Regions from separate parts of the Paenibacillus sp. JNUCC 35 genome, predicted to be linked through region 2. Evidence: riboswitches for the same ligand, from Rfam matches in the RefSeq annotation. Region 2 holds a riboswitch; each other region holds the start of a gene.

Region 1 (4,667 bases), 2.8 Mb from region 2:
TTTATCCTCCATATGCAGCTTGAAGACGTCGGAATTGCCCCAGATCAGCCCGGCCGTGAACGTCGCCATAAAACCGCTGACCCCCAGATGTTCACCCGCCAGATAAGAGCCGAGAGCCGCCGCCAGCATCAGGATCGTCGCGTAATCGCGCAGAAAGCCGATTTTCACGTGTGCGGTCAGGAAGGCTCCCGCATACCCGATAATGGCGCCGACCGACAGCCCGCCCAGCGCGGTTTTCACAAACTGCCAGGCGCCTGAAGCGACGGATACGTGCTCCGTTCCCAGAAGAATGGCAATCAGCGAGAAGGTAAGGATGGAGCCCGTAGCGTCATTGAATGCCGACTCGCTCTCCACCGTCTCGCGCACTTTGGTCCGGATTCTCACCTGTTTGAACACGGGAATAAGCGTAGCCGGATCGGTGGAAGAGATGATAGCTCCGAGGAGAAGCGCGTGCAGCCAGGGCAGGCCGAGAAACCAGTGGGAAGCGGCCGCGACCGCCGCGCACGTAAGGATGACGCCCGGTATGCTCAGCAGCGTGACGGAGATCCAGACATGCTTCAGCCCGCTCAGCCGGATATTGCGCCCACCGTCAAACAGAATGAGCGTGGAGCCGACGACCAGGATGAACTGGTTGGTCAGCGAACTGCTCGGTTCCGCGATCCAGTGAAACGCTTGTCCGAAAATCATCCCCGCGATCAGAAAAAGCGCCACATCGGGCAGGCGCAGCCATCCCGCCAGTTTGCCGAACAACATGCCCAGAACGACAATCAGGATAAATAAATACAGCTCATAGTCTATGAGCTGTGTCAAAGCATTCTCCATGCGCATACGCCCCTTTCCCGCTTCTTAGCGGATCGCGCGGCTCTCAAACGTATCGATCTGCTCTTTCGTGCCGATGACGACCATCACGTCTTTCTCGTGCAGGACATCTTCGGCGGTAGGCGCGATAATCACGTCGTCCGTTTTATTGATGGCGACGATACTGCAGCCGTACTTGGCCCTCGGATCGAGTTCCTTTAGAGTAAGGCCGGAAATACGCCGGGAAACGACGAGCTCCGCGATCGTATAGTTTTTGGACAATTCGATGTAATCGAGAAGGTTCGGCGACACCAGCTGGTGAGCCACGCGCACGCCCATATCCCGCTCCGGAAAGATAATCCGGTCCACGCCGATTTTTTCAAGCACCTTGGCATGCTGATCGGTCAACGCCTTCGCGACGACCGTTTTAACGCCTAGCTCCTTAAGCAGAATCGCCGCCATGATACTCGCCTGGATGTTGTCTCCGATAGCCACGACGGCGCAGTCGAAATTGCGGACGCCGAGCGAGCGGAGAACCTCTTCATCCGTCGCGTCCGCAACTACGGTATGGGTGAGCTTGTCGCTCATCTCGTCCACTTTCTCTTCGTCTCTGTCGATGCCCAGCACCTCGTGCCCGAGCTGAGTCAATTCTTGGGACAAGCTGGAACCGAAGCGTCCGAGTCCGATAACTGCATATTGAATGAAAGCCATTGTTTTGTTTCTCCTTAACCTATCGTGATTTTTCCTTCTGGATAACGGTACAGTTCTTTCTCGGCTTTAGGCTGCAGCGCATACGCCAATGTCAAAGGCCCGAGACGTCCGGCGAACATGGTCAAGGCGATCATAACCTTGCCGAACGCGGTAAGCTTCGTGGTCAGCCCCAGGGTGAGTCCTACAGTCCCGAATGCCGAGGTCACTTCATACAAAATCATAAGAAACTCGTGATCTTCCGTCGTAGACAGAAGCATGGTAACGAAAATAACAAGAAAGAGTGCAAACATCGTCAAAGTGATCGCCTTCAGGATGCGTTCCTTGCCGAGACGGTTGCGGAAGAAGACGATATCTTCTTTTCCCCGCACCATCGCCACGATTGCCCCGACCAGCATCGTAAACGTAGTCGTCTTGATCCCGCCCCCGGTAGAACCGGGAGAAGCCCCGATAAACATCAGGATGATCATGAAAAATTGAGTCGCTTGGCGGAGAGAAGCGAGATCAAGCGTGTTCGCTCCCGCCGTACGCGGTGTGACCGATTGAAAGAACGAAGCGAGAATCTTGCCGCCGAAGTCCAGCGAACCCAGCGTTTTCGAATTGGAATACTCGAAGATAAAAATAACAAGCGCCCCGGTCACGATCAGAATGCTTGTGGCGCTCAGCACCACCTTGGAGTGAAGGGTCAGCCTCTTCGTTTTCCGGTAATCCATCACATCGGACATCACGATAAAACCGATCCCGCCCAGAACGATGAGCGCCATCGTCACTACATTGGTAATAAAATCGTCGGCGTAAGCGGTCAGCGAAGAGAATGGGCCGGTAATGGGACCGAACAGGTCAAACCCGGCATTGTTGAAAAAGGAAACGGCGTGCCAGATGCCGTAGTACAGCCCCTTCGGAAAACCGAGATCCATCGACCAGCGGGCGGTAAACAGGACAGCCGCGATTCCTTCGATGCTCAGCGAGTAGATCAGTACTTTCCGGAAAAGGCGGACAATCCCTTCCATGCTGCCCTGGTTCAAGGCTTCCTGAAGCAGTAGCCTTTCGCGGAGCGATATCTTCTTGCGCAGGATGAAGGCAAAAAGCGTCGCCATACTCATGAATCCGAGGCCGCCGATTTGAATCAGCGAGATAATGACAATTTGCCCGAACATCGTAAAATGCGACCCGGTGTCTACCACGACCAGACCTGTTACACAGGTAGCCGAGGTGGCCGTGAAGAGGGCGTCGATGAACGGAAGCGGCAGCCCGTCCGTTGACGAGACCGGCAGCATCAGCAGGCCGGAGCCGACGAGAATAATGAGCGCAAACCCGAGAACGAGAATCTGAGGCGGCGTAAACCTCGACTTTTTTAACACATAATTTCCTCCTATATGAAGCACAAAAAAGACACTGGAAACCCACTGCCTTTCGGTTATGGTTCCTGCTGTCGCCTACGAGGTTAGCTGACGGATTCGGATGTACAGGCCACCCTATTTACCCTTCCCTATTCAGGCACAAGCGGTAAAATTCACCCCAAAGTATGGTTCCCCCGTTTTCCTGCGGAAATTCGGCGTATGAAGTTGCGCGAAGAAATGAATCATCCGCATTATATATCTGTTATTAAACAAGCACAAAGCCCTTTTAACCGGATTTTACGGGGGGAAACATAGACAATCTTCCTGCAGCTAACTGGGAGTCACGAATTGGCATCCTTACGCAAACTATGATACGGTTAAAAAAACAATCGGAGAAGGAGCTGACCATGAAAAAATACGGTCTGGATAAACCGCTGCTGCTGCTCGCCCTGACCGGATTCCTTCTATATGCAGCCGTAGTTTTCATCTATAATACCGGGGCCGCTCCCGCCGGTTCCGATCCTTACGAAACGGCAACCTCCATTACGAAAGAACAAGCCGCGGAGGCAGCGGTCGCATGGCTGCGGCAAAGGCAGGGCGCCGATACAGTAAACGGTTCCGGCGTCGTTACGGGCGGCGGGGCTCCCGGCACATTCGTCAGCTACCAATCGGAGAAGGAACTCAGCGGTTATCTCACCAAAGAGAAGCTTCAAACGTTGTATGACAAAAGCTACGCCAGCCGGGTGCCCGTCGATTACTATCGGGTAGAAGTCACCGAGGCTTCCCCTTCGGTCCGGAAGTGGATCATCGATATCCATATGACCACGAAAGCCGTCATCGGCTGGTCCGGCATCGGCGGCGAAGACCGGGCCGTCGTGTCCGCGGCCGATGCGGAGAAGCTCGCCCGGGAAGCGATAGCGAGGCAGGGCTACGAAGAGGCGGAGTTCGAGCGGATCAGCCCGCCTGCCGCCAAGTCCGGTCTGCTGCTGTTCGAGCGGCGGAAAGAGCCTGTCGGGGACGCTAAGCTGACGATCGGCGTGAAACTGGACGGAACCTCCGTTTCCTCGTTCACCCAATCGTTCCGGCTCCCCGACGCTTTCACGTCTTGGCTGGAGCACCAAGAGGATACCGCCTCCATGTGGACCCGCATCAGCTTGTGGGGCAACGGCCTGATGGCCCTGATCGCCCTCGGCTATACCGTCCTTAAATGGAGGACGGTCGATTTTTCCCGGGGCGTCCTGCTAACGGCGGTGTATGCCGTGATCTACGTCATGAACAACATCAACATGTATCCGGCTTATAAGGCCGGCAGTACGCTGACGAGCAGCGGCCAGGAAGCGATGCTTTCGATCGTGCTGATCAACTTCGTGACGCTGCTGATGGCCGCAGCCGTCTACTTCTCTTTCACGGCGGGCGAAGCCCTGTGGAGACGCGTAGGAAAGTCCGTCATGCCCCGCTGGCGCGACGCCGACTTCGGCTCGCGCGTAACCCGCAGCATGGCGCAGGGCTATCTGCTCTGCCTGTTCCTGCTCGGCCTCCAGCAGGTGCTGTTCCTTGTGGCGGAGAAAGGCTTCGGTGTCTGGTCGGTGAACGACCCGATGTCGTCTCCCCGCAACATGCTGCAGCCCGCTTTGCTTCCGCTGATGGCTTGGGCGGCGGGCATCTCCGAGGAGGCCACCTTCCGGCTGCTCGGCATCGCCCTGTTCAGCAGGCTGCTCCGGTTCAAATGGCTGGCCGTGCTTCTGCCCAGCCTCATCTGGGCGGCGGGACACACCGCCTACCCGATCTACCCGGTGTACACCAGGCTGATCGAGGTCACGG
Region 2 (4,667 bases):
AAAGGTGCGGTACCTTCGGTATTCACCAGTTGGTCGTTGACCTGCACTTTAGCGGAACGAGCGGCATTGGCATGAGCATCCGAAGCCGCGAATAGACCGGCCGTCAGTACGGCGCATGAAACTACAACGCTTTGTACCCAAATCTTCAAACGATTTTTCCTCCTTGGGCCTCCGAGGTTAGTTGACGGGTTCGGGAAAGAGGTTCCCTAGCTTGCAAAATGACAGGCATTCACCCCAGAAATAAGTCCCCCGTACAGGTGCTTTTGATTCACCGGATTCGGCTTTGTATAAATTGTGTCAAAGACACTCCTAAAAAGGTTAACATAATTTACATAATCGGACAACCCTTTTTGTTGTGTCTATTTTGTAACAAATCCCGGATAAAATTCCTCCCTCTAAACAAAACTAGTGAAAACGCCATTAGAGGAGGGTTCCCCATGAAACGTGCAGCCTTGGCTGTCTCATCCGCCATTTTGCTGGCCTTCGTCTCCGCATGCTCCCCGGCAAAGCTGCCCGGCGAGGGCTCGGCCTCTTCCCGGCTGGACGAAAACCGTTTTATCCCGCACACTCTAAGCGAAGATCCAGGTCCGTCATCCGTACCCGGTCCAGCCAAATTCCAGCCTGCGAAAATTCCGGCGATCAAGGAAAACACCGCTGCCGCTCCTTCGGTATCACCGGCAGCTCCGGCTCCTGCGCCTCCCGTGCCCGTAAAAAAACTTAATAACGCATCCGCTCCCAAACCGGAGACGAAAAAGAAAGACGTTCCGGTTCAGAAGCATCATCAGGAAGCGAACGCCCTTCAGAAAACGGAGCAGCGGAAGCTGAGCTTAGCCGAGATTCATCACAAATACCCGGCGGTTTTCCGGATGAGAGGAACCTCCCAAGGAAAGAAAATCGCGCTCACGTTTGATGACGGACCCGATCTCAAATATACCCCGCAAGTGCTCGATATTCTGGAAAAGCATCAGGTGAAAGCGACCTTTTTCGTGATCGGAAACCGCGCTCAGGCACATCCCGAGATTATCCGCCGGATGGTGCGGGAGGGTCATGTCGTGGGCAACCACTCGTACAGCCATCCTTTTATGCCCAAACTGACCGCCTCGGAATTTTCTTCGCAAATTATGCGTACCCAAGAGGTCATCAAACCGTTGACCGGTTATACGCCCAGACTGGTGCGACCTCCTTACGGAGCCATCAATGAAGAGCAGGTGCGCTGGATGTCCGACCATCACCTGCTGGCCGTGAACTGGGACGTGGATTCCCTCGACTGGAAAGGACTATCCGGCAAGCAGGTATACCACAATATTGTGGACAACGCCCGAGCCGGTTCAGTCATTCTGCAGCACAGCGCGGGAGGAAACAACAAGCATGATCTCAGCGGTACGGTCACGGCCCTTCCCGATTTGATCCGTTCCTTGAAATCGAGCGGATACAAGCTGGTCACGATTCCGGAACTGATGGGAATTTCCAAGGATTTGTAACGCACAAAAGACGGGAGCATTCGCTCCCGTCTTCTTTCCGGCTAATGGTTATTTAAGAATGTATACTTTCACACTTTGATAGCCAAAGTTGTTTACTTTATCTTTGGAGCCCGGAACGAAGATATCGATCCGGTTGCCTTTGATCGCGCCGCCGATGTCCGTCGCTTTGGCGATCATTCCCTTGGCCGGAAGGCCTGGGAAAGCATAACCCGTTACATATACGGTGGAGCCGAGCGGAATAACTTTCGGATCGACCGCGATCGTGCCGACGGTCAGTTTGTTGCCGTAGTAGTCGATGCCGGCATATCCGCCGTTCTCGCTCGGGTCAGCGGAATAGGCCGATGCCTTGATATTCAGCACTTTTTTGTATTGAATCTGTTTGCCCGCCGCGGTTGTCAGCGTCTGGCCTGATTTTGCGGAAGCCGATGCCGCTTGGGCAGCCGGTTTCTTAACGACCTTCTTCTCCGCGGTTTTCTTCGGTTCGGGAGCCTGCGGCTTGCCGCTCTTTTGAAGAGCCTCCGAAGGTTTTATAGAGTCCGTCTGACTTGGCGAGGCCGATGCAAGCTGAACTTTGGCCGGTGCCTGGGCCGGGACTTTTACCGTCGCTTTTAAAGCTTTAAGCTGCTCAAGGGCCGCTTCCCCCACAATTTTCAACTCGCTGCCTGCCGGCAGGCTAAGCGGATCCGCATCGGGATTTAACGATAAGAGGTCAAGAACGTCCATATTCATTTGGGAAGCGAAGTTCCACATGGAATTTGGCTCGGATAGCACCAGGGTTTGATTTTCCGGTGTCACCAAAGATTGGGTAAGTTCCGAATCGGCTGCTTGTCCTACAGTATCGGTCATACCGGCTGCAATCTCCTGATAAGATTTAGCCAGTTTCCAATACAACAGGCCGTCGTTTTTAGCCGCTTCCGTTTCGGCCGCCTGCGACTGGAATGCGGAAGATGCCGCCACCACTGCACCCAGCAGCAGAGTAGCGCATGTTTTTTTCCAATGATGCTTTAAAGCCATAGTTGATGTACGCTCCTTCTCGGTATTGCCTACGAGGTTAGTTGTCGGGTTCGGACTGAGAAGTCGCCCACGCTGCTGCCAGCGATTCACCCCTATCGGACGCCGCAGTCATTCACATACGGTTCCGAAATAAATCATCCCCCGCACCTCATCCGCTCCTGGAAAATCCGGGGAACGGAAGAAGTTTCGGCTCTCTACACAAGCTATCACATACATCTTTAGAAACAAACACACACAAATTGGCAAAAAACAACCTTTTCATTTTTTTAATCCACCGGTGAACCTGCTGTAAAAAGCTGTTCCATCAAGCCTATTTGATGCTGTCCCGCCCTTTCGGCCGGAAAAACGCGAGAAAGAAAATTAACGCCATTCTCACAATCCACTTATGTAATCCTCATGTATTTCTCATAAAAGACATGGTTTCTTCACCATACATCCAGGAAATTCATCCCATAGGAGGAAACCTTTATTTGGCGATTCGTTTCCTTTCTCTCGACTTTTCTTCTATTTTCACGGCTGCCTGGCTTTGTACCGATTCTACAGTCGGCCTCTTCTTCCCCTCGTAAATATCATCGAAAGGACGAAACGGCACGTAATCGGACCGGTCGAATTCCTTCGGTTTGCGCAGACCTAATGATGCCGCTAAAAGAACTAACATGCCGATCAGCAGACTTAATGTGATCCCCATAATAGCAGCCTCCTCCTTATTCCAAAATATAGGTTTCGCTCTTAATTTCTTGCTAACTTATTCCATTTTATCATACTTATAGGAAAAATGTGGTATTTTTTCGCGGAAAGCTGACGAGCTTTTTAAGATTTTTCGTAAGTACGACATAATTTTTGCCAATGTCCAGCTCCTAACAGCCACTCCTATAAGACCTGCACCATTTAAACGACTGTTTACTTGTAACCTTTATATAAGTAAGACACCTTCAGAATGGGAAACGTTCCGGAAAAATTAGTAATCTTATTCAATTTTTCCATATCTATTGAAATTGTCGACTCGGTTATCTTAAAAATTGCCGAAAAAAGACGGGTTCCCCCGTCTTTTTGTCCGGGCCGCTAGAAAATTTTCTGGGCCGCCCTTTCGTCTTTAAGAATTTCTACCGCTTCGCGGAAACGCATCGAATGGATGATCTCACGTTCACGCAGGAATTTCAGCCCATCCTGGAGATCGACGTCGTCCGTCAGGTCAATGAGCCACTGATAGGTGGCGCGCGCCTTTTCTTCCGCCGCGATATCTTCGTACAGGTCGGCGATAGGATCGCCCTTGGCTTGAATGTAAGCTGCCGTCCACGGTGTGCCGGCCGCATTTTGGTAATACAAAGCCGAATCGTGGTTGACGTAATATTCGCCCAGGCCCGCGGCTTTTAGCTGGTCGGGAGTAGCGTCTTTCGTGAGCTTGTAGATCATCGTGGCAATCATCTCTAGGTGAGCGAATTCTTCTGTCCCGATATCATTCAGTACCCCGATTACTTTGTCCGGAATGGTGTAACGCTGGTTCAAGTAACGCAGCGCGGCAGCAAGTTCCCCGTCCGCACCCCCGTACTGCTCGATCAGAAGTTTGGCCATGTGCGGATCGCATTTGCTTACACGAACCGGATACTGCAATTTCTTCTCGTAAATCCACATCGGAATCCCCCGTCTCCTTAAGCACAACCGTGCTTGTTCTTCCGTCTAGGCCGTTCATGCAGTTTCCTCTACACACGTCACACCTGCCAAGGCCAGGGAGCCTCGGCCCACTCCCAAGTCTGCTGCGGCAGCGCATTTTGCCCGTATTGCAGAAGCGGTCCGTACAAACACTCATATTCCAGCGCGATTTGCCTCCGTTTTTGGGAAAATTCGTTGAACTGCTGCAGAGCATTGCCATCTCCGGGATGGGTGTCCAGGTACAAGGTCAGTTCGACCAGTACGAAATCGGCCGCTTGCAGGTCGTGCAGAAGCCGGTAATAATTTTCATCCAGTTGTTTGTGCATACGGTTGTCGTTCCCCTCTCTTTCGCTTTCAGACCGGGTTAGCACTTGGGTTCGTAGCCGCTGTACAGCTCCGGCCAAAGGGTACCGAGCTTCAAAGCCTCGTAAGGGCTGAACTGCGGCAGGCACATGGGCTGGAACTTGATGAACAGGTTCGGCGGAGTTACATACGTTTTGACGAGCTTCGGCGGACAGGGGT
Region 3 (4,667 bases), 1.2 Mb from region 2:
GATTGTGCCGGTTTAGAATATCTTTGGTCCGTTTGGGCGTTGCCACATCTTCAGAAGCAAAAGACGGGCCGCTGCCTTGTTCATTTAATTTCATAGTCATCCTCCAAGCTTCCGTCCCTGACGAAAGCTGCCTGTGCGTAAATTATTGATCCGGACGGTCCAACTGCTCTACGGCAGCTTCGAACTCTTCCCGGGAAATTTGAAAAGCGGCGCAGCGCTTGTAAAACTGCTTACCATTACAATACCCGATTCCGAGCTTTTTTCCTACTTCCAGTCGTCTGGCCGCGGCATCGGGATGAACAACGAGGCCGGCGGCGATCAGATCCTCCCATGTCAAAAGAGACGCGGCGCCCTCATATTCGGTCTTTACGTTCGCCAGAGCGGACCGTATAGCGTCCGGAGTCGCGTTCTCGACTCCGATGTCCCCCCGCTTCTCGGCAAGTTCCTGGGGGAGAAAAGCGTGCTTGCAGCCGGGCACCTTGCCCGAAATGATTTTGCGGATGCGCTCCCCCGCATGATCCGGATCCGTGAAGACAATGACCCCTCTGCGCTCCTGGGCCAGCCGGATGCGATCCAGAATTGCCCGGTTGATTGCCGACCCGCCGGTTTCGATCGTATCCGCTTCAACCGCCCGCTTGATGGCGGTTGTATCGTCTTTTCCTTCGACAACAATGATTTCTTTGATCATGTTCTTTATCCTCTCTTAAGCGCACAAAAAGAAGAGGGTTTCCCTCTTCTTTTTGCATACGGTTTGTTACCGGTTTGTAAATCTTCGTTACAGGTAACATGTTATCCTAATCTTGCGTCGGTTTATTCGGACCGATGACGTAAACGGTATATCCCCGTTTCACACCGAAAGTCTTGGCATAATTCATGCTGTCGAAATAAACGTCCATTTTCTGGCCTTTAATAGCACCGCCCGTATCTTCCGCACGGCGGTATCCGATGCCTTCAATGTACACCCACCAGCCTAACGGCACGACGGATGGATCTACGGCAATCGTCTGCCCTTGAACAGGCTTCGTTCCGCTGGCGGTCCGGTTGCCTACGCCCGGCTCTTCGGAAGAGTAAGCGGTCAAGGTAACGTTCTTTAATATTTTCTTCGCGTCTATGTCGGTACCTGCTTTAGTTACCTGCTTAGGCTTAACCGGTTCGGATGCGGCTGCCACCGTAACGACCGGATTTTTTGTGCCTACAGCCACAATCTTATCCACACTGGCGTTTTTGACTGCTTGATCGATAACTTGCTCGGATACGAGTTTTCCGTTTTCGAAAATCTTCTCTTTCTTTTTGACCAATACGCCTTCCTGGCCTTCCTGTACGACCTGCTCTTTGCCTTTCAGCAGATCCTCATCGGATTTCTTGACCACACTGAATGCGATGGGCTCCGAAATTTCTTCCGTTTCTTTCTTCACCCGGACAACTTCGATAGCCGCATTGGCTGAAAGCTCCGTGTCTTTGGCCGGAGTCACTTTGTCGTGCTCTCCCAGCGAAATATTTGAATCTTGCAGAACTTGATCTACCGTTTTCGCAATGGTATGCACAGTTTGTGTCTGCCCGTCGGCAGTTAGCTGTACGGGTGATGCATGATCGATGACAATCTTCTGACCGTCTTGAATCTTGCCGTCAAGCGGCATAGATACCTGATCGTGCTCACCGATTGTAATGGCTTGTTCATCCAGTAGGCGCTGTAGGACCCATTGTCTTGTTTCCACAACGGTTTCTCGTCCGTTTACCACCAATGATACGCTTTTACCAGCCGTACCGTATAACAACACCAAAAACATGAAAGTCAAAGCGAATGAAATGATAGCTGCAAGGATGATCATACGCAAGTTTTCATGCTTCCATCGCAATGCGAAGGACATGCTGGATGATCGCTTAACATGGGTCTCTGATTGCGAGATATTGCCCACTTCTTCGGTCCTCCTTCAAAGCCTCGCCTCTGTGATACGCATGATGATTTGGACGCGACTTAGGTTTATTTGGCGGTTCCTAACGGAACCCTTGCAATTGGCTCTTTCCCGCCGGCTGACCGGTTGCTCTCAGTCTCTACGGGGTCGGCATCACCTCCGCTTGATGTTTACCTGTATGCGGGTCGAATACCCGTCCGATATGGAACAAAAAAGGCCATCGGAAAGAGAAAGCTTCCCGGTGGCCTGTGTGTGAGCGCGACTAAACAGAATGACACGACAGTTGGTATCTCTCCCGGTACGCTTACGAGGTTAGCTGACGGATTCGGGCCGTGAGAGCTGCCCTACTCGCCGGCGGTGCTGCCTGCACCTGCCATTGAGATTCACCCCAAATTGTTTCCTGTTGTATCGGCCCAAAGCTGTTCCGACCTTGACAGCGGTTCCCCCGTTTTCCTTTTACGGAAACTCAGCGTTAAAACTTGGCGTTTATTAAGTTATCATGAAAGTATATTACGCTCAAATATCCAACCTGTAAAGGGGGCATATTCCCTAAAAATAAGCAAATTTAACCAAACCAATGGCATTTATCTAATTATCTTGCAGTCGTTCTCCTTTTTTCTCCCGTTATCTCGCTTCTAGTTTTCTCCATTTCCGCCGTCCCGCTTGGACATTGGGCTTCCAGGCATTTTTTGACTATAATAAAAGATACGGCAATCCGCCCGAAAAGGCCGAAAGCCGCAATAACCGATTGAAGAAAAGCAGGTGAAGGCATGGATCCGATTCTTCACATTTCCCGTCTCAGCGGAGGCTATTTGCCCGGAAAACCGATTCTCCGCGATCTCGAAATTACAGTCGGACAAGGTGAAATGGTCGGTCTGATTGGACTCAACGGAGCGGGGAAAAGCACGACCATCAAACACATCCTCGGGCTCCTGAAGCCGCAGGAGGGCAGCGTCCGCATCCGTAACCGGACATTGGAGGAAGATCCGCTCGGCTACCGGTCCTCGTATTCTTTCGTCCCGGAGTCTCCCGAATTGTACGACGATCTGACGATTGAAGAGCATTTGGAACTGACGGCGATGGCTTACGATATTCCGAAGGAAGCGTTCAAGGAACGTGCCGGACGCCTGATGAGCGAGTTCCAGATGGAGCCTAAGCGCAAAAGCTTCCCGGGCCAGCTATCCAAAGGGATGAAGCAGAAAGTCATGATCATGAATGCGTTTCTTGTCGAGCCCGCGCTTTATGTCATTGACGAGCCGTTCCTCGGCCTTGACCCGCTGGCGATGCGCTCTCTTCTCGACATTATGGCGGACTTCAAGAGCAGGGGCGCCAGCTTCCTGATCTGTTCCCACATCCTGGCCACGATCGAAAGATACTGCGACCGGTTCGTCGTTCTCCATCAGGGACGGATTCTTGCCCAGGGCACACTCGACGAGCTGAGACAACAAACCGGGCTGTCCGATGCGACCCTGGACGAGCTGTTCTATGAGCTGGTGCGGAGGAATCCGGCATGAACCAAGAAGCAGCCGTTCACAGAGAGGGCACGGCCGGGGCTGTCCGTCAGCTGTGGAAGCGCAGAATCGACCATTACCGTCAGGAAACGTCCCGCTACTGGGCTTATGTCGCAAGAAGCCAGTTTTTCGGTTTTCTTTTCCTGATTTTTATCGTGTCTTCCTATTATTATGCAAAAATACTTCAGCAGCTTCCGACATCTTTTCCCTACATTTGGATCGTTCTGCTCGTCCTCGTTCCGGCTCTCGCAGCCGGCTCGGTGCGAACCCTTCTGAAGAATGCGGACCGGGTGTTTCTGCTTCCTCTGGAACCCGTTATGAACGTGTTCTTCCGGGCAGCTTTCCGCTATAGTCTGGGGATCCAGGCCGCACGATCTATCGTTCTGATGCTGATTGCATGGCCTTTGTACAAACACTGCACGGGCACGGAAGGACAGCCCTTGTGGCTGATGGCGATTTTTGTTCTTCTAATAAAAACAGCCAACCTGCTCGGCTCGTGGCAGGAAGGCCGTTTTTCATCCCCCGGATGGCGTCTGATCTCAGCGGGTTACCGCTGGGTCTTAAGCGCAGCCGTCGTTTTCGCCTTGTTCGGTACGGGGCCGCTTCCGGGCGGGGTCGTTCTATTGGCGGGACTTGCCGTCTGGGCGGTCATGTACAGGCTCGGGCCCGGTCGGCGTGCAGTCGGCGTAGCCTGGGATTACCTCATCGACAACGAGCGCAAACAGCAGTACCGCCTGTACTTGTTTTTTAGCGGCTTCGCCGATGTGCCCCAGCTTCCTGTGCGCGTAAAACAGAGACGATGGCTGGCCGGAATTACGAACCGGTATTCGTTCCGGTCTTCCTCGCTTTATCTGTATCTCTTCACGAAGACGTTCGTCCGTTCGGAGCTGCTCGGCATCGTCGTCCGGATCACGCTTGTCACCGGCCTCGCAGCCGCGGCCGTTCAATCCGCACCGGTGGCCGCTGCGGTCTGCCTCGTGGCCCTGTTCATTTCGCTGATCCAGCTCACCTCGCTGGAACAATCGCACCGCTACACGTTCTGGCTGCAGACTTATCCGGTAGATCCACGCCGGAAAGTGGACGCCGTGGTGCGGATCATCAGCGCCGCTTTCACCCTGCAGGGTATCGTTCTTACCCTGCTGATGTTGCTGAGCGGGGCGGGCGTTTATGCAGCCGCCCCGCTTGCGGGGCTCGCGCTCGGCCTCGTGCTTTGCGCTACGGTAATGAAGCGGAAATTTACCGC
Region 4 (4,667 bases), 1.0 Mb from region 2:
GCCATCGCGACACGCTTCCGCTGGCCGCCGGACAGTTCGCCGACGGGCTTGCCGAATTCCGTGATGCCCAGCTTCGTCAGGACTGTCTTGGCCGTTGTGCCGGCCTCCCAGGCGTCCAGCTCGTCCATTCTCGCCTGCACCCGCATCAGCTTCTGCTGGGCAGCCTCGTCCTCGGGGCTGCTATCAAGGGCCGCGAGCGCCTGCTCGTAGTCGCGGAGCACTTTCATAAGCGGCGTTTCTCCGTAGAAAACCTGCTCCAGAACCGTCGAACGCTCATCAAACTCCGGCTGTTGAGGCAAGTATTCCACTTTGAAATGATTGGAATGAACGATCGATCCGGAGTCCGGCGTTTCCAAACCGGCCAAGATTCTCAGCAGAGAAGACTTGCCGGTGCCATTGACACCGATCAGACCGATCCGCTGTTTTTCCGAGATGGTAAACGATATATCGTCGAAGAGAACTTTCTCTCCGTAAGTTTTTACTAGATGTTCGGCATGAATAATACTCATGAGTTCCTCCGTCCTTAAGCGCCGCGCCAAATGAATCCGGCTGCCCTCATACCCGCCGTCGGGCGTAGGGATGAGACCAGCCGGATGTAGAATCGATTTCTTCGGATTTAAACCGGGCTGACCGGATTTTCCGGCTGTTCGGGGTCGCTCGCTGCCGCGGCCGGGTGCAGAATGTATTGCAGCAGCAGAGAGGCCGTTCCCGCGATGGCGTCCACATGTGTGCGTTCCATGCCGTGGGAGGCATGAACGCCGGGGCCGATCAGCGCGGCACGGATGTTGCTGCCTCCGCGGAGCGCCGCCGAAGCGTCCGAACCATACTGCGGGTATACATCCACCACGTGGCGGATCCCGGAATGTTCCGCGAGGCGGATAAGCTGAGAGGTCATCGCGTAGTCGTAAGGACCGCTGGAATCTTTTGCACAGATGGAGACGTCCTGCTCGGTGCAGGTCAGATCGTCCCCCATGGCTCCCATGTCGACGGCAAGGAGCTCGTCGATGTCGGCCGGGATGTAGGAAGCCCCGTGGCCGACTTCCTCGTAAGTGGTCACAATGATTTTAACGGTGCAGGCCGGTTCGATCAGCTCGTTCTTCAGAAGATCCATGAGCGCGAACAGGGCGGCCACGCTCGCTTTATCGTCGAGATGACGGGACTTGACATACCCGTTCTCCAGCATGCGGACCCGCGGCTCGAATGACACGAAATCCCCGACACGAATTCCCAGCTTCTGTACCTCTTCCTTGTTGAAAGCCAGTTCGTCCAGGCGAACTTCCATGTTCTCCTCGACGCGTTTATGGTCTCTCGCATCCGGAAAAACGTGAACCGAAGGCTTGGTCGTTAAAATAGTGCCTTCATAACTGAGTCCCTGGCGCGTATGAACGCGGCAGTACTCGTTTTCGATGGCAGCCATCATAAAACCGCCCACCGACGTGAGGCGCAGACGCCCGTTGTCCTTGATGGACCGCACCATCGCCCCGAGCGTATCCACATGAGCCGAGAGCCCGATCGTGTAATCGCTCCGTTTGCCCGGAATCGTAATGATGCCGCAGCCTTTATTCGTCAGTTCCAGCTTGTAGCCCAGCTTCTCGGCTTCCGCCTTCACTTTATCCATAATGTGGTGGGTGTATCCGCTCGGGCTTGGCGTTTGCAAAAGCATGTCCAGCACTTCCAGCAGATACGTTCTGTTTACTTGCTCCATAAACTCAACCTCTCCTTTTCTATCCCGGTACGAGTAGTGTCGCTCTTCAAACGAAACCGTTCAAAGGGAAAGCTCTCCGCCTGACCGGCGGCCGGTTTCCGTTTCTGAGCGCTATGTAAAGACTTGCTTCTACTTAATACCCCGAAAATTCCTCTATCTATCAACCCAAATTGTCGCACATCCGCCGGATTCTATCTGTCCGGACAGTTTTGCCGAGAAAGTTAACCGGTGAAGTTCCTTTTAAAGATCTCACTTATTTACAATCTTGCAAATTCCCATAAAAAAGACTGTAAATTCCGGAATTTTACGCCAATTAGCATGCCTTCAAAAGCGTTCTCTTACTGGTGATACTACACTGTTTCCCCGTTGTTTTCAAACGATAAACCCGTTTCCGGAAAAACAATCCGGCCGTGGCTGGAAAACTTTGTCCCGTGAAATCTAGCAAATCGCATGCTAGGATTAAAAGGCTTCTTCCGAGAGAGAGTGCAGAGCAGCGCGTCATGCAGGCTCCTCTTCTCAGACAGAAAGCAAAAAAACAAGGCCGAAGCTTCTCCGGAAGCACGGGGGAACCCATTTTTGGGGTGAAGCCATGATGCTCATGGCCGGGTGATTGCTCTTTGACCCGAATCCGTCAGCTAACCTCGCAGGCCGAAAAAAGGAGAGATTTTACTTTGAAATCTATCAAAAAAGCAACTCTCGTTGGTGTTTTTGCCCTTACGTCCGTTTTCGGAGCAGGCGCCGCATCCGCATCCGCCGAGCCGTGCAATGTTTCCGGCGGGGACACACTCGCGACCCTTTCGAATAAATACGGCATTGATCTCGCCTCTCTTCTTACATCGAATCCGCAGTTGAAAAATCCGAATTTCATTTGGAAAGGCATGCAGATCGTTGTTCCGCCTGCGGAAAAACCGTCTGCCGAGGCACCGGCCGCGCCAACCGCGCCCGAAAAGAAACCGGAAGCCCAGAAACCTTCTGCACCACCGGCAAAGCCGAGCAAGCCCGCTCCGGAAACTCAGGCACCCGTAAACACGCCGAAACCGACAACCAAGCCGTCCGCACCTGTCGCGACTCCGGCACCGAAACCGGCTGAAAAACCGGCCGCTTCCCAATCGGAATTCGCGGATCAAGTCGTAACGCTGGTGAACCAAGAACGTGCCAAAGCGGGATTAAAACCGCTCGCTTCCGACAGCGCGCTTGCCGCGATGGCTTTGGACAAAGCGAAGGATATGTATACAAATAACTATTTCGACCACAACTCTCCGAAGTACGGATCTCCATTTGATATGATGAAATCTTATGGCATCTCTTATACGTATGCAGGCGAAAACATCGCCAAAGGACAGCGCACTCCGCAGGATGTAATGAACTCGTGGATGAACAGCCAGGGTCACCGTGAAAACATTTTGAGCCCGAACTTTACGAAAATCGGAGTCGCTTACTATAACGGCGAATGGGTTCAAGAGTTTATCGCGAACTAATTCGATTTTGCAAATGCACGAATGCGAATATACAATTTAAGGCTATAATTTGATCCTACAATCCAATCTAATGCAGCTTTGTGAAAAGCGGCCCGTTCCTGACCCGGAACCGGCCGCTTTTTTTGCGAAAAAACAGGCGGCTAGGAGCCTATTGCCCCGGGCAGAAGTAAGGAGTCATAATACAGAAGGCGTGGGGGAAACTAAGCGGGACGATTTCTGGACGATTTATTGAAGTACGGCATCGGTTAATCCTTCGGCAGCATTAAAATAAAGGGATTCTGCAGTAAAGCTTTATGCTGTTGTGTTACTTCAGATGGCGTTGCAGTGGCATTGCGCTACTCGGAAAGAGGCTTCCGGCGTTGAATGACATCGGTGCATAGGAATTCGCTCACCTAGAGATGATGGCAGCCATGACTTTCACATCGAGTGTTTTGCCGGCGGCTGCACCATAAAAAGAACCTGCCGCGAAAAACGGCAAGTTCTTACGAGTTTTACCTGATTTTTTTTGAATAAATTAGCTTTCAAAGTCTACGCAGGGAGCGACGCCGTCTTTGGCTTCGCCCATATAGGCGAGCACATCCTGGTGGACGGGGTGCACATTATAAGCTTTGAGATCTTCAAGTGAGTTAAACTTTGTGATCAAAGCCAGGTCATAAGAACGTTCGGAATGGATCACATCCGCGCCCACTTCGATATGCAGCAGTTCGGAAATTTTGCCTTCCATGTTCTGCAGCTTGGCTCTTGCTTGTTCGACGGACTCCGGGCTGCGGTCTTTAAGCTTGAAAAACACGACATGTGTAATCATTGGACATTCTCCTCTTTCCCGTTTCTTCAACAACCCGTCCATTATACCATTATCATTCCACGACAGGAACCGGTCAGCCGAATCGGAAGGTAAATTCGGTGTGAATGATCCGCACCATATCCCCGTCTTTCAAAGCGACCATTTGATAAGGAACAAGCATCCCGTCGTTTAGAAACGTACCGTTTCGCGAACCGAGGTCTTTGACCGCATAACCTTCCGGCGTCCGTAAAAATTGCGCGTGAATCCGCGAGATCCCGAGTACATCTTCGATATAGTCGGCATCTCCTACCCCTCTCCCGATAATAAAAGAATCCGCGTCGAGCAGAATCGTTTCCTTCCGGCCTTCCCGCAGCACTTCGAGCACGGGATGGCGGAACTTCGCATGCGGCGGGGCTGACTCGGCGCCGAGATAAACGGTTTCATCTGCGTTGTTCACCGCAGATAGCGGCGGACCCAGGAGCGTCGTACGTTCGCCCAGTCCGGCGTAGTACTGCTCGAGCGACACCGGCTCCTGTTCCGCCGCAGGCGGATACGGGCTTCTGCCGGAGGGTGCCGCTTCTTTCAACTGGCTGCTGCGTCGGCCCGGAAGGCCGATTGCCAGCAGTACGTAAGCGGCATCCAGCACCAGCAGCGTCGCTCCGCTGCTGATGTACAGCAGCGGGGGCCCGGGCGCGCTGAA

What was found. Region 2 has a riboswitch for cyclic di-AMP ahead of AC2TF6_RS21910 (3D domain-containing protein). Riboswitches for the same ligand answer to the same signal wherever they lie in the genome.
Region 1: it holds a riboswitch for cyclic di-AMP, as region 2 does, so the genes downstream of both, AC2TF6_RS06350 (TrkH family potassium uptake protein) here and AC2TF6_RS21910 (3D domain-containing protein) in region 2, are expected to answer to the same signal.
Region 3: it holds a riboswitch for cyclic di-AMP, as region 2 does, so the genes downstream of both, AC2TF6_RS27350 (resuscitation-promoting factor) here and AC2TF6_RS21910 (3D domain-containing protein) in region 2, are expected to answer to the same signal.
Region 4: it holds a riboswitch for cyclic di-AMP, as region 2 does, so the genes downstream of both, AC2TF6_RS17045 (CAP domain-containing protein) here and AC2TF6_RS21910 (3D domain-containing protein) in region 2, are expected to answer to the same signal.

Annotation. Positions count from the first base shown of each region.
Region 1 is NZ_CM177771.1:1,399,405-1,404,071, reverse strand. It holds gene AC2TF6_RS06360 (cation:proton antiporter) at 1-822, opposite strand, end outside; gene AC2TF6_RS06355 (potassium channel family protein) at 847-1,509, opposite strand; gene AC2TF6_RS06350 (TrkH family potassium uptake protein) at 1,524-2,867, opposite strand; cyclic di-AMP (ydaO/yuaA leader) riboswitch at 2,925-3,074, opposite strand; gene AC2TF6_RS06345 (CPBP family intramembrane glutamic endopeptidase) at 3,254-4,667, shown strand, end outside.
Region 2 is NZ_CM177771.1:4,846,317-4,850,983, forward strand. It holds gene AC2TF6_RS21900 (C40 family peptidase) at 1-149, opposite strand, end outside; cyclic di-AMP (ydaO/yuaA leader) riboswitch at 153-293, opposite strand; gene AC2TF6_RS21905 (polysaccharide deacetylase family protein) at 438-1,481, shown strand; gene AC2TF6_RS21910 (3D domain-containing protein) at 1,530-2,495, opposite strand; cyclic di-AMP (ydaO/yuaA leader) riboswitch at 2,507-2,697, opposite strand; gene AC2TF6_RS21915 (hypothetical protein) at 2,962-3,183, opposite strand; gene AC2TF6_RS21920 (manganese catalase family protein) at 3,558-4,127, opposite strand; gene AC2TF6_RS21925 (spore coat protein CotJB) at 4,205-4,471, opposite strand; gene AC2TF6_RS21930 (spore coat associated protein CotJA) at 4,510-4,667, opposite strand, start outside.
Region 3 is NZ_CM177771.1:6,030,008-6,034,674, forward strand. It holds gene rsmA (16S rRNA (adenine(1518)-N(6)/adenine(1519)-N(6))-dimethyltransferase RsmA) at 1-94, opposite strand, end outside; gene rnmV (ribonuclease M5) at 143-688, opposite strand; gene AC2TF6_RS27350 (resuscitation-promoting factor) at 795-1,916, opposite strand; cyclic di-AMP (ydaO/yuaA leader) riboswitch at 2,201-2,395, opposite strand; gene AC2TF6_RS27355 (ABC transporter ATP-binding protein) at 2,684-3,427, shown strand; gene AC2TF6_RS27360 (ABC transporter permease) at 3,424-4,667, shown strand, end outside.
Region 4 is NZ_CM177771.1:3,828,834-3,833,500, forward strand. It holds gene AC2TF6_RS17035 (ABC-F family ATP-binding cassette domain-containing protein) at 1-509, opposite strand, end outside; gene AC2TF6_RS17040 (M42 family metallopeptidase) at 617-1,705, opposite strand; cyclic di-AMP (ydaO/yuaA leader) riboswitch at 2,235-2,370, shown strand; gene AC2TF6_RS17045 (CAP domain-containing protein) at 2,377-3,183, shown strand; gene AC2TF6_RS17050 (Dabb family protein) at 3,698-3,988, opposite strand; gene AC2TF6_RS17055 (FHA domain-containing protein) at 4,062-4,667, opposite strand, start outside.